2 linked regions of the Nisaea sediminum genome follow. The protein of the gene in region 1 interacts with the protein of each later gene in a pairwise test. Links are inferred from orthologs where the notes say so. Each region holds a gene or a part of one and is shown in the gene's direction. Other genes may lie near its edges.

The links.
Region 2: the proteins of IG122_RS15895 (region 1) and sfsA interact in binary tests that used the Escherichia coli proteins (3 or more experiments, as listed by UniProt). The link is inferred for Nisaea sediminum from one-to-one orthologs.

Annotation. Positions count from the first base shown.
Region 1 is NZ_JACZCQ010000006.1:808,643-813,090, reverse strand. Bases 1-2,885 are described here. They hold IG122_RS15895 (glutamate-5-semialdehyde dehydrogenase), read left to right. Parts: upstream 1-743; coding sequence 744-2,027; downstream 2,028-2,885. Other genes in these bases: rsfS (ribosome silencing factor), read left to right, coding at 2,784-2,885; IG122_RS15890 (nicotinate-nucleotide adenylyltransferase), read left to right, coding at 2,060-2,710; proB (glutamate 5-kinase), read left to right, coding at 1-700. Also shown: more of rsfS, read left to right, coding at 2,886-3,194; 23S rRNA (pseudouridine(1915)-N(3))-methyltransferase RlmH, read left to right, coding at 3,274-3,732; gpmI (2,3-bisphosphoglycerate-independent phosphoglycerate mutase), read left to right, coding at 3,767-4,448. UniProt on the Escherichia coli protein: Catalyzes the NADPH-dependent reduction of L-glutamate 5-phosphate into L-glutamate 5-semialdehyde and phosphate. The product spontaneously undergoes cyclization to form 1-pyrroline-5-carboxylate.
Region 2 is NZ_JACZCQ010000003.1:232,530-237,081, forward strand. The notes cover bases 1,177-4,165. They hold sfsA (DNA/RNA nuclease SfsA), read left to right. Parts: upstream 1,177-2,307; coding sequence 2,308-3,024; downstream 3,025-4,165. Other genes in these bases: IG122_RS06135 (enoyl-CoA hydratase), read right to left, coding at 1,177-1,457; IG122_RS06140 (competence/damage-inducible protein A), read right to left, coding at 1,447-2,238; map (type I methionyl aminopeptidase), read left to right, coding at 3,146-3,967; radC (RadC family protein), read left to right, coding at 4,035-4,165. Also shown: IG122_RS06125 (hypothetical protein), read right to left, coding at 1-213; IG122_RS06130 (hypothetical protein), read right to left, coding at 267-662; more of IG122_RS06135, read right to left, coding at 675-1,176; more of radC, read left to right, coding at 4,166-4,552. UniProt on the Escherichia coli protein: Binds to DNA non-specifically. Could be a regulatory factor involved in maltose metabolism.

The DNA of each region.
Region 1 (4,448 bases):
GAACGACACGGTCGCGACCGAGGAGATCCGCTACGGCGACAATGACCGGCTCGGCGCCCGGGTCGCCCAGATGGTCAGCGCCGACACCCTGATCCTGCTCTCGGACATCGACGGGCTCTATACCGCCGATCCGCGGAACAATCCCGCCGCCGAGCACATTCCGCATGTGGAACGGATCGACACCGCGGTCGAAGAGATGGCCGGCACCGTCGGCAGCGAATACGCCTCGGGCGGCATGGTGACCAAGCTCGCCGCCGGCAAGATCGCGTCGGCCGCCGGTTGCCGGATGGCGATCGCGCGGGGGCACGACCCGCATCCGCTGAAAGCGATCGAGGAGGGTGCGCGCGTCACCTGGTTCGCCGCCGCCACCTCGCCGCGCGGCGCGCGCAAGAACTGGATCGCCGGCTCGCTGACGCCGAAAGGCAATGTCAGCCTCGACGAGGGCGCGCTGAAGGCGCTGAAGCGCGGCAAGAGCCTGTTGCCCGCCGGGGTGACAGAGGTCGGCGGCAATTTCGAGCGCGGCGACCTGATCGAGATCCTCGACGCCGACGGACGCCCCGTCGCGCGCGGGCTTTCGGCCTATGGCGCCGCCGATGCGCGGCGGATCGCCGGGCACAAATCCCGTGAAATAGAGCGGATCCTCGGCTACCGTGGCCGCGACGAACTGGTCCACAGAGACGATCTGGTGCTCGACCGCTGAGGCGGGCGCGCCGGGAAAACTGGGAGCGAACGGACCCATGGCCATGCTTGATATCGCCCGGACAGACGATTCCGACATCGAAACGATGATGGCCGGTCTCGGCGCCGCGGCCCGCAAGGCCTCCGCCGCGCTCGCGCTGGCCACGACGGAGCAGAAGAACACGGCGCTCACCGCAGCCGCCGCGGCGATCCGCAATGCGCTGCCGGAGATCCTCGCCGCGAACGAGAAGGACCTCGCCTTCGCCCGCGAGAAGGGCGTGCGCGAGTCGCTCATGGACCGCCTCAAGCTCGATGCCGGCCGGGTGGAAGCCATCGCCCAGGGCATCGAGGACGTCGCCGCCCTGCCCGATCCGATCGGCGCCGTGATGGCGGAGTGGGAGCGCCCGAACGGCCTGAAGATCGCCCGCGTGCGCGTGCCCCTCGGGGTCATCGGCATCATCTACGAATCGCGTCCGAACGTGACCGCCGATGCGGGCAGCCTCTGCCTCAAGTCCGGCAATGCGGCGATCCTGCGCGGCGGCTCGGAGAGCTTTCACTCCTCCAACGCCCTGGTCGAGTGTCTTCACAAGGGCCTGAAGGAAGCCGGTCTGCCGGAAGCGGCGGTGCAGCTGATCCCGACCCGCGACCGGGCGGCGGTCGGCGCCCTGCTCACCATGACGAAGCATGTGGACATCATCGTGCCCCGCGGCGGCAAGAGCCTGATCGAGCGGGTGCAGCGCGAGAGCCGCATCCCGGTGATCGCCCATCTCGACGGCGTCAATCACGTCTATGTCGACCGGGCCGCCGATCCGGCGATGGCGGTCGACATTGTGCTCAATTCAAAGATGCGCCGCACCAGCGTCTGCGGCGCAGCGGAAACGCTGCTGGTCGATGCGAAGGTCGCCGAGGCGCAGCTTCCCGCCATCGCAGAGGCGCTCGCCGAGAAAGGCTGCCTGCTGAAAGGCGACGAGGCCGCGCGCAGGATCGTTCCCTCGATGCAGGAAGCGACGGAGGAGGACTGGTCGACGGAATATCTGGACGCCGTGCTCTCCGTGCGCGTGGTGGACGGGCTGGACGCGGCGATCGACCATATCAACCGCTACGGCTCGCACCATACCGACAGCATCGTCACGCAGGACGCGGCGACGGCGGCGCGCTTCACCTCCCATGTCGACAGCGCCATCGTGCTGCACAATGCCTCGACCCAGTTCGCCGACGGCGGCGAGTTCGGGATGGGCGCGGAGATCGGCATCTCCACCGGCAAGATGCACGCGCGCGGCCCGGTCGGCGCCGAGCAGCTCACCAGTTTTAAATATGTCGTGACCGGCTCTGGCCAGACGCGGCCCTGAACCGGGCGAGGCTTCCCGCCTACAGTGACCCCATGATCGAAAATCCCGAAGCCCGCCGCCTGCTCGCCTCCGTGCGCGGCAGGACCGTCGCGATCATGGGCGGCTCCTTCAATCCGGCGCACGAGGGTCATCTCGACATCGCCCTGCTGGCACTGCAGAAGCTGCGGGCGGACGAGGTCTGGTGGATGGTCTCGCCGCAGAACCCGCTGAAGACGGCCGACGATATGGCGCCCTTCGAAGAGCGCAAGGCCTCCGCCGAACGGCTGGCGCGGGGTCATCCCCGGATCAGGGTCACCGATATCGAGGTGCTGCTCGGCACCCGTTTCACCGCCGATACGCTCGGATCCCTCGCCGCCGGAGCGCCTTTCACCCGTTTCATCTGGGTCATGGGTGCCGACAATCTGGTCGGCTTTCACCGCTGGGCGGAATGGCAACAAATCTTCAACAGTGTCGTCATTGCAGTTTTCGACCGGCCAACCTATTCTTTAAGGGCCTTGTCGGGCCCGGCGGCCCGCCGTTTTGCCAAGGCCCGCATCCGGCAACGGTCCGGCTGGCGCCTCGGCAGACGACGGGCACCGGCGTGGGTGTTCTTTCACACCCCGTTGAACGCGTTGTCCGCGACCAGTATCCGCTACGGATCGGATCGGCCGGACAGCAAAGGTCGAACCCGACAAATGCAATGAGTTGGTGCCGTTCTGGAACGGCGGTGCCGCAACGTTATCGGCTTAGCGCCCCTTGGCGCGAAAGGAGACAGTCATACAGAAAAAAGCCGCTCTCCCGTCCCGGGAAAGCCTCGTCGAACTGGCCTCTCGCTCGCTCGACGACAGCAAGGCCGAGGATCTGGTCGTCATCGACCTCGAAGGCAAATCCTCCATCAGCGATCACATGCTGATCGCAAGCGGGCGATCCACCCGCCAAGTCTCCGCCATGGCGGAGCATCTCGTCGAAAAGCTCAAATCCGTCGGTGTGAAGGGCATCTCGGTCGAGGGCCAGTCGCAGGGCGATTGGGTTCTGATCGATGCCGGCGACATCATCGTCCATCTCTTCCGTCCGGAAGTCCGCGAGTTCTACGCGCTCGAGAAGATGTGGGGCGGCGAGCCGCCGGCGCATGCCAAGGTCGTGCAGATCGGCGACGCGCACGGGCCCCGCGAGATGGCGCACGCCTGAGGACTGACCGGATCGGGGCGCGGCGTTACAGGCACGGACGGGCGCCCGCCCGATAGATACGGTCCGGAGGTAAGAGACTGTGAAACTGACCCTCGCCGCGGTCGGCAAGGCGCGCCGCGACGTGCATGCCGATCTGTACGCCCATTACCGCGGCCGTTTGACCTGGCCCCTCGAGCTGAAGGAAGTGGACATCCGCCGCAAGCTGCCGCCGGAGCAGCTGCAGGAGGAGGAAGCCGGCCAGTTGCTGGCACAGGTCCCGGACGGCGCGATCGTCGTGGTGCTGGACGAGCGCGGAAAGACGCTGTCGAGCGCCGAGTTCGCCGAGAAGATCGGCACCTGGCGGGACGAAGGTGTGCGAGACATCGTCTTCCTGATCGGCGGGGCCGACGGACATCACGAGAACTGCCGCAAGCGGGCCGATCTTCTGCTCTCCCTCGGCCGGGCGACCTGGCCGCACATGCTGGTGCGCGGCATGATCGCCGAACAGCTCTACCGCGCGCAGCAGATTCTGGCCGGACATCCCTATCATCGGGAATGACCGGCGCCTTTGAACACGTTATAACCGCCGCATCATGACAGATCAGACACAGAAACCGCGTCCCGTCGTCCTCTGCATCATGGATGGATGGGGCCAGCGCGCCGAGCGCGACAACAACGCCGTCCTGCTCGCCAACACCCCGAATGTCGACCGCCTGACCGCCGCCGGGCCGAGCGGGCGGATGCGCGCCAGCGGCGCCGATGTCGGCCTGCCGGACGGGCAGATGGGTAATTCCGAGGTCGGGCACATGAATCTCGGCGCCGGGCGCGTCGTCATGCAGGACCTGCCGCGGATCGACGCCGCCGTCGCCGACGGCTCGCTGGCGACGAACCCGGAACTTCTGAAGCTGATCGAGGCGGCGAAGGCCGGGACCGGCCGCTGCCACCTGCTCGGCCTGACCTCGCCCGGCGGCGTTCACGCCCACCAGACCCACATTGCCGCCCTCGCCCGCGCCCTGACGCAGGCCGGTGTCGAGGTGCTGGTGCATGCCTTTCTCGACGGCCGCGACACGCCGCCGAAGAGCGCCCGCGGAGACATCGAGCGGCTTTTGGCAGACCTTCCGGAAGGCGCCCGCATCGCCACGATTTCGGGCCGCTTCTACGCGATGGACCGCGACAAGCGCTGGGAACGGGTGGAGCAGGCCTACAAGGTCATTGCAGAAGCGGAAGGAAATAAGGCCGAGGACCCGCTGGCCGAAATCGACCGCGCCTATGCGG
Region 2 (4,552 bases), on another replicon or contig:
CGCGACCACGCCGACGCAAAGGGCGGAGAAATAGACCAGCGTGTGCCACTGCTGCGCCTTGGCGAAGCGAAGATTCTCGGAGGCATCGGTGTAGAGCGCGATGAATTCCTGCCGCGTCTCGGCATCGAGCTCCGGCAGCTGTTCGCGCTTCGGCGCCGGCCGTCGTGCAGGGGTTTCGTCCTGCGGTTCCGCGCTGGAGAATTGATCAGCCATGGGACCGGTCCTCCCGTCTGCCTGTCAGACGTCCAAGTATGCGCCCGAAAGCATCACTGAATCAACTGACTAGCATCGAGCTCCGGGCAAGGCCGGAGGGTCGCCGGCTGCTCGCCTTCTCGCACCAGCGCAGGCTCGGCGCCACGCCGGATCAGGTAGGACCGCCCCGGCTCGGGCGCGGTCCAGGTATAGACCGGCGCGACCTCCAGGCGGTCTCCGGAGATCAGATAGGTAGAGGTTCCGAAGACATAGACTTTCTCACCCGAAAGCGTTCCGAGCTTGGGCAGCACCCGCGCATATTTCCCGTCCCGGAAGACCAGCACGACGGTACCGCTGCAACGGGCCTCTCCGTCCGCGCCGACGAAGCCCCAGACACCGTCGATCGTGGCCGCGCGCGCCAGCCCCGCTCCGAGCAGGAGCATCGTGAACAGGACCGGAAGCGCGGCCATCCGGCCCATGGCTCAGGCGGCGCCCTTCTTGGCCTTCTTGGCGTCAAGGAAGGCCCGCATCATCGCCTGTGGCTCGCCGGTCTCGTAGGCCGCGGCGAAAGCCTCGATCCCGGACTCGATGCCGGCTTCGAGCGGCTCTTCCTCCCAGACCTTGAGCAGCTGCTTCTGGATGCGGATCGCGACCGGTCCGGCCTCGGCGATCTCCCGCGCAGTCTGGGCGGCGATTTCCGGCAGCGACATGGATGTCACCAAACGCTCGACGAAGCCCCAGTCGCGGGCGGTGCGCGCATCGACGATCGAGCCCGTGTAGACGAGGTAGCTCGCCTTGCCCCAGCCGATCAGCCGGGGCAGCAGCGCCGCCTCGATCACCGAGGGAATGCCGACCTTGACCTCCGGCATGCCGAACTTCGCCTCGTCGCTGGCGATCCGGATATCGCAGGAGGCGGCGATTTCCATGCCCGCGCCGAGACAGTAGCCGTCGATCGCCGCGATCACCGGCACGCGGCACTCGCGGATCGCCTTCATCAGGCCGTGCAGCCGGGAGATGAAGGCTTCCGCCTTCTCCGGATCGCAGGCGGCCATCTCGTTGATGTCGGCGCCGCCGATAAAGGCTTTCTTCCCTTTCCCGCGCAGCACCAGGGCACGCAGGCTGTCATCCTCTTCCAGCTCGGAGATCGCCAGCGTCAGCGCGCCAATCCCCTCGGAATTGACGATGTTGAGCTTCTCGGCATTGTCCCAGGTCAGCGTGACCACGCTCCCGGTGCCGACCTCCTTGCGCTCGGTCTCAACCGGCATTCTGCGTCTCCTCGGTGTCTTCTTCCGGCCTCGCCTCGATCGGCTCGCCGCCCTTGTCCCGGATCATTTGCCGGATCTCTTCCGCGGCCGCCTCCAGCCGCGCGACATCGGTGCCGCGCGCCACCAGCGTGGTGCCGAAATAGCCGGCGCGGAAATACGGGTAGCTGCCAATCTCGACATCGCCGTAGCGCGACTGGATCTCGCCCAGCGCCTCGGCGACCACGCCCTCACCCAGCGTACAGCTCACCGCCCGTGACAGCATCTTCGCGCCGTGCTTCAGCTTCGGTAGCAGTTCCAGCACCATCGCCTGGAAGACGCTCGGCACGCCCGCCATGACATGGACGTTGCCGATGATGAAGCCGGGCGCGGTCGAGACCGGGTTGTCGATTAGCTCGGCGCCCTCCGGCGTCTCGGCCATCTTCTTGCGCGCCTCGTTGAACTCGCGGCCGATGGTCTTGTAATGGATCTCCATGCGCCGCATCGCCTCCGGATTGCGGATCACCGACAGGCCGAAGGCGGCGGCGATGGAGGCGCAGGTGATGTCGTCATGGGTCGGCCCGATGCCGCCCGAGGTGAAGACGTAGGTGTAGCGCGCCCTCAGCGCGTTCACGGCCTCCACGATCTCGCCCTCCTCGTCACGCACGACGCGGACTTCCGAGAGGCGGATACCGGCCTCGGTCAGCTTCTCGGCGAGGAAGCCGAGATTCTTGTCTTTGGTACGGCCGGAAAGGATTTCGTTGCCGATGATGAGAAAGGCGGAGGTGACGGTTTCGTCTGACATGGCGGACCGGGATTGCTATGAGGTCTCGGGAACTTAGAGCAAGCGAACCATGAAACAACGGACGTCCCGATGCAACTTCCGACACCGCTCCACGAAGGCATCCTGATCCAGCGCTACAAGCGCTTCCTCGCGGATGTAAGGCTCGCCGACGGAACGGAAGTGACGGCGCACTGCCCCAATCCCGGCGGCATGATCGGGCTGCAGGAGCCGGGCTCGAAGGTCTGGCTCTCGAAATCGGACAATCCGAAGCGCAAGCTCGCCTACACCTTCGAGCTGATCGAAACCGACGGCGGCCTTGTCGGCATCAATACCGGGCACCCGAACGCCATCGTCGAGGAAGCCGTCAGAAGCGGCGCGATCGAGGAGCTCGCGGGCTACGCGGCTCTCCGCCGGGAAGTGCGCTACGGGGAGAATTCCCGCATCGACCTCTATCTCGAGGATCCGGCCAAGGGCATCTGCTATGCCGAGGTAAAAAACGTACATCTGAAACGGGACGACGGCCCCAATCCGGGCGCCGCCGAGTTTCCGGACGCGGTCACGAAGCGCGGCGCGAAGCACCTGGTCGAGCTCGGCAACGAGGTGGCGAAAGGCAACCGGGCGGTCATGGTCTATCTCGTGCAGCGGATGGATTGCGACCGGTTCTGCGTCGCCGAGGACATCGATCCGGGCTATGCCGAAGCCCTGCGCACCGCCCGCGCGGCGGGTGTCGAGGCGATCTGCTACGATTGCGATATCACCCCGGAGGCGATCTCGGTGCGCCGTCCCCTCCCCGTCGTCTGGCCCTGACGGGCGGCTCCGCGACACGGGCACGCGGCGCGGATTGACTTGACGCTGGATGCCCCGGACCGCATTTATGGCGGACACTCAAGAGACAGGGCGCGGCCCGGACCGCGCAAAATGGAACAGAATGCAAGATCCTTCACTCGCCCAGGATGAGTCTTCCCGCGCCATCAAGCTGCACGGTCCGCTCGATTTCCAGGGCATGCGGCAGGCCGGAAAGCTGGCCGCCGAAACCCTCGACTACCTGACGCCCTACGTTCAGCCCGGCGTGACCACGGAAGAGCTGGACAGGCTCTGCCACGACTTCATCCTGAAGCATGGCGCGACGCCCGCGCCGCTCGGCTACAAGGGCTTCCCGAAGTCGATCTGCACCTCGATCAACCATGTCGTCTGCCACGGCATTCCCGGTCCGAAGAAGCTCGAGAACGGCGACATTCTGAATATCGACGTGACCGTGATCCTGAACGGCTGGCATGGCGACACCAGCCGGATGTACGGCGTCGGCGACAAGGTCAGCGTGAAGGCCCGCCGCCTGATGGACATCACCTATGACTGCCTGATGCTCGGCATCGAGCAGGTACGGCCCGGCGCGACGCTCGGCGATGTCGGCTATGCGATCCAGAAATACGCGGAAGACCAGCGCTGCTCCGTCGTGCGCGACTTCTGCGGCCACGGCCTCGGCCGCACCTTCCATGCCCCGCCGAGCGTTCTGCATTACGGCAACAAGGGCGAAGGCACGGTGCTTCAGGAAGGCATGTTCTTCACCATCGAGCCGATGATCAACGACGGCAAGTACGCGGTGAAGATCCTGCCGGACGGGTGGACCGCGGTGACCCGCGACCGCTCGCTCTCGGCCCAGTTCGAGCATTCCATCGGCGTCACCGCCGACGGCTGCGAGATCTTCACGCTCTCGCCCAAGGGCTATACCAAGCCGCCCTACGAGATCTGATCCCCGGAAAACCGTCCCGCCCCTCCCATGACTCCAATGCCAAGGATCCCGAGGGGAGGACGCTTCCGTGCCACGCGACGATCTTCTGAACCCTGATTACAATGCCGGCCACCGTCGCCGGCTCCGCGACCGTTTCCTGAAGACCGGACCGGACCGGGTGGCGGATTACGAACTTCTGGAACTGGTGCTGTTCCAGTCGCGCCCGCGCGGTGACGTGAAGCCGCTGGCGAAAATGCTGCTGGATCGCTTTGGCAGTTTCTCCGAGATCATCTCTGCCCCGGCGGAAGACCTGATGAAGGTCCGCGGAGTCGGCGAGAGCACCGCGATCGCGCTGAAGGCCGTGCGCGCCGCCGCCGTCCGGCTGATGCAGGAGCAAGTGCGCGAACGCGCCGTCGTTTCCTCCTGGGACCAGCTCATCGCCTATTGCCGGGCCGCCATGGGTTTCTCCAAGCGCGAGCAGTTCCGCGTGCTCTTCCTCGACAAGAAGAACCGGATCATCGCCGACGAGGTGCTGCAGGAAGGCACCGTCGACCACACGCCGGTCTACCCGCGCGAGGTGGTCGCCCGCGCCCTCGATCTCGGCGC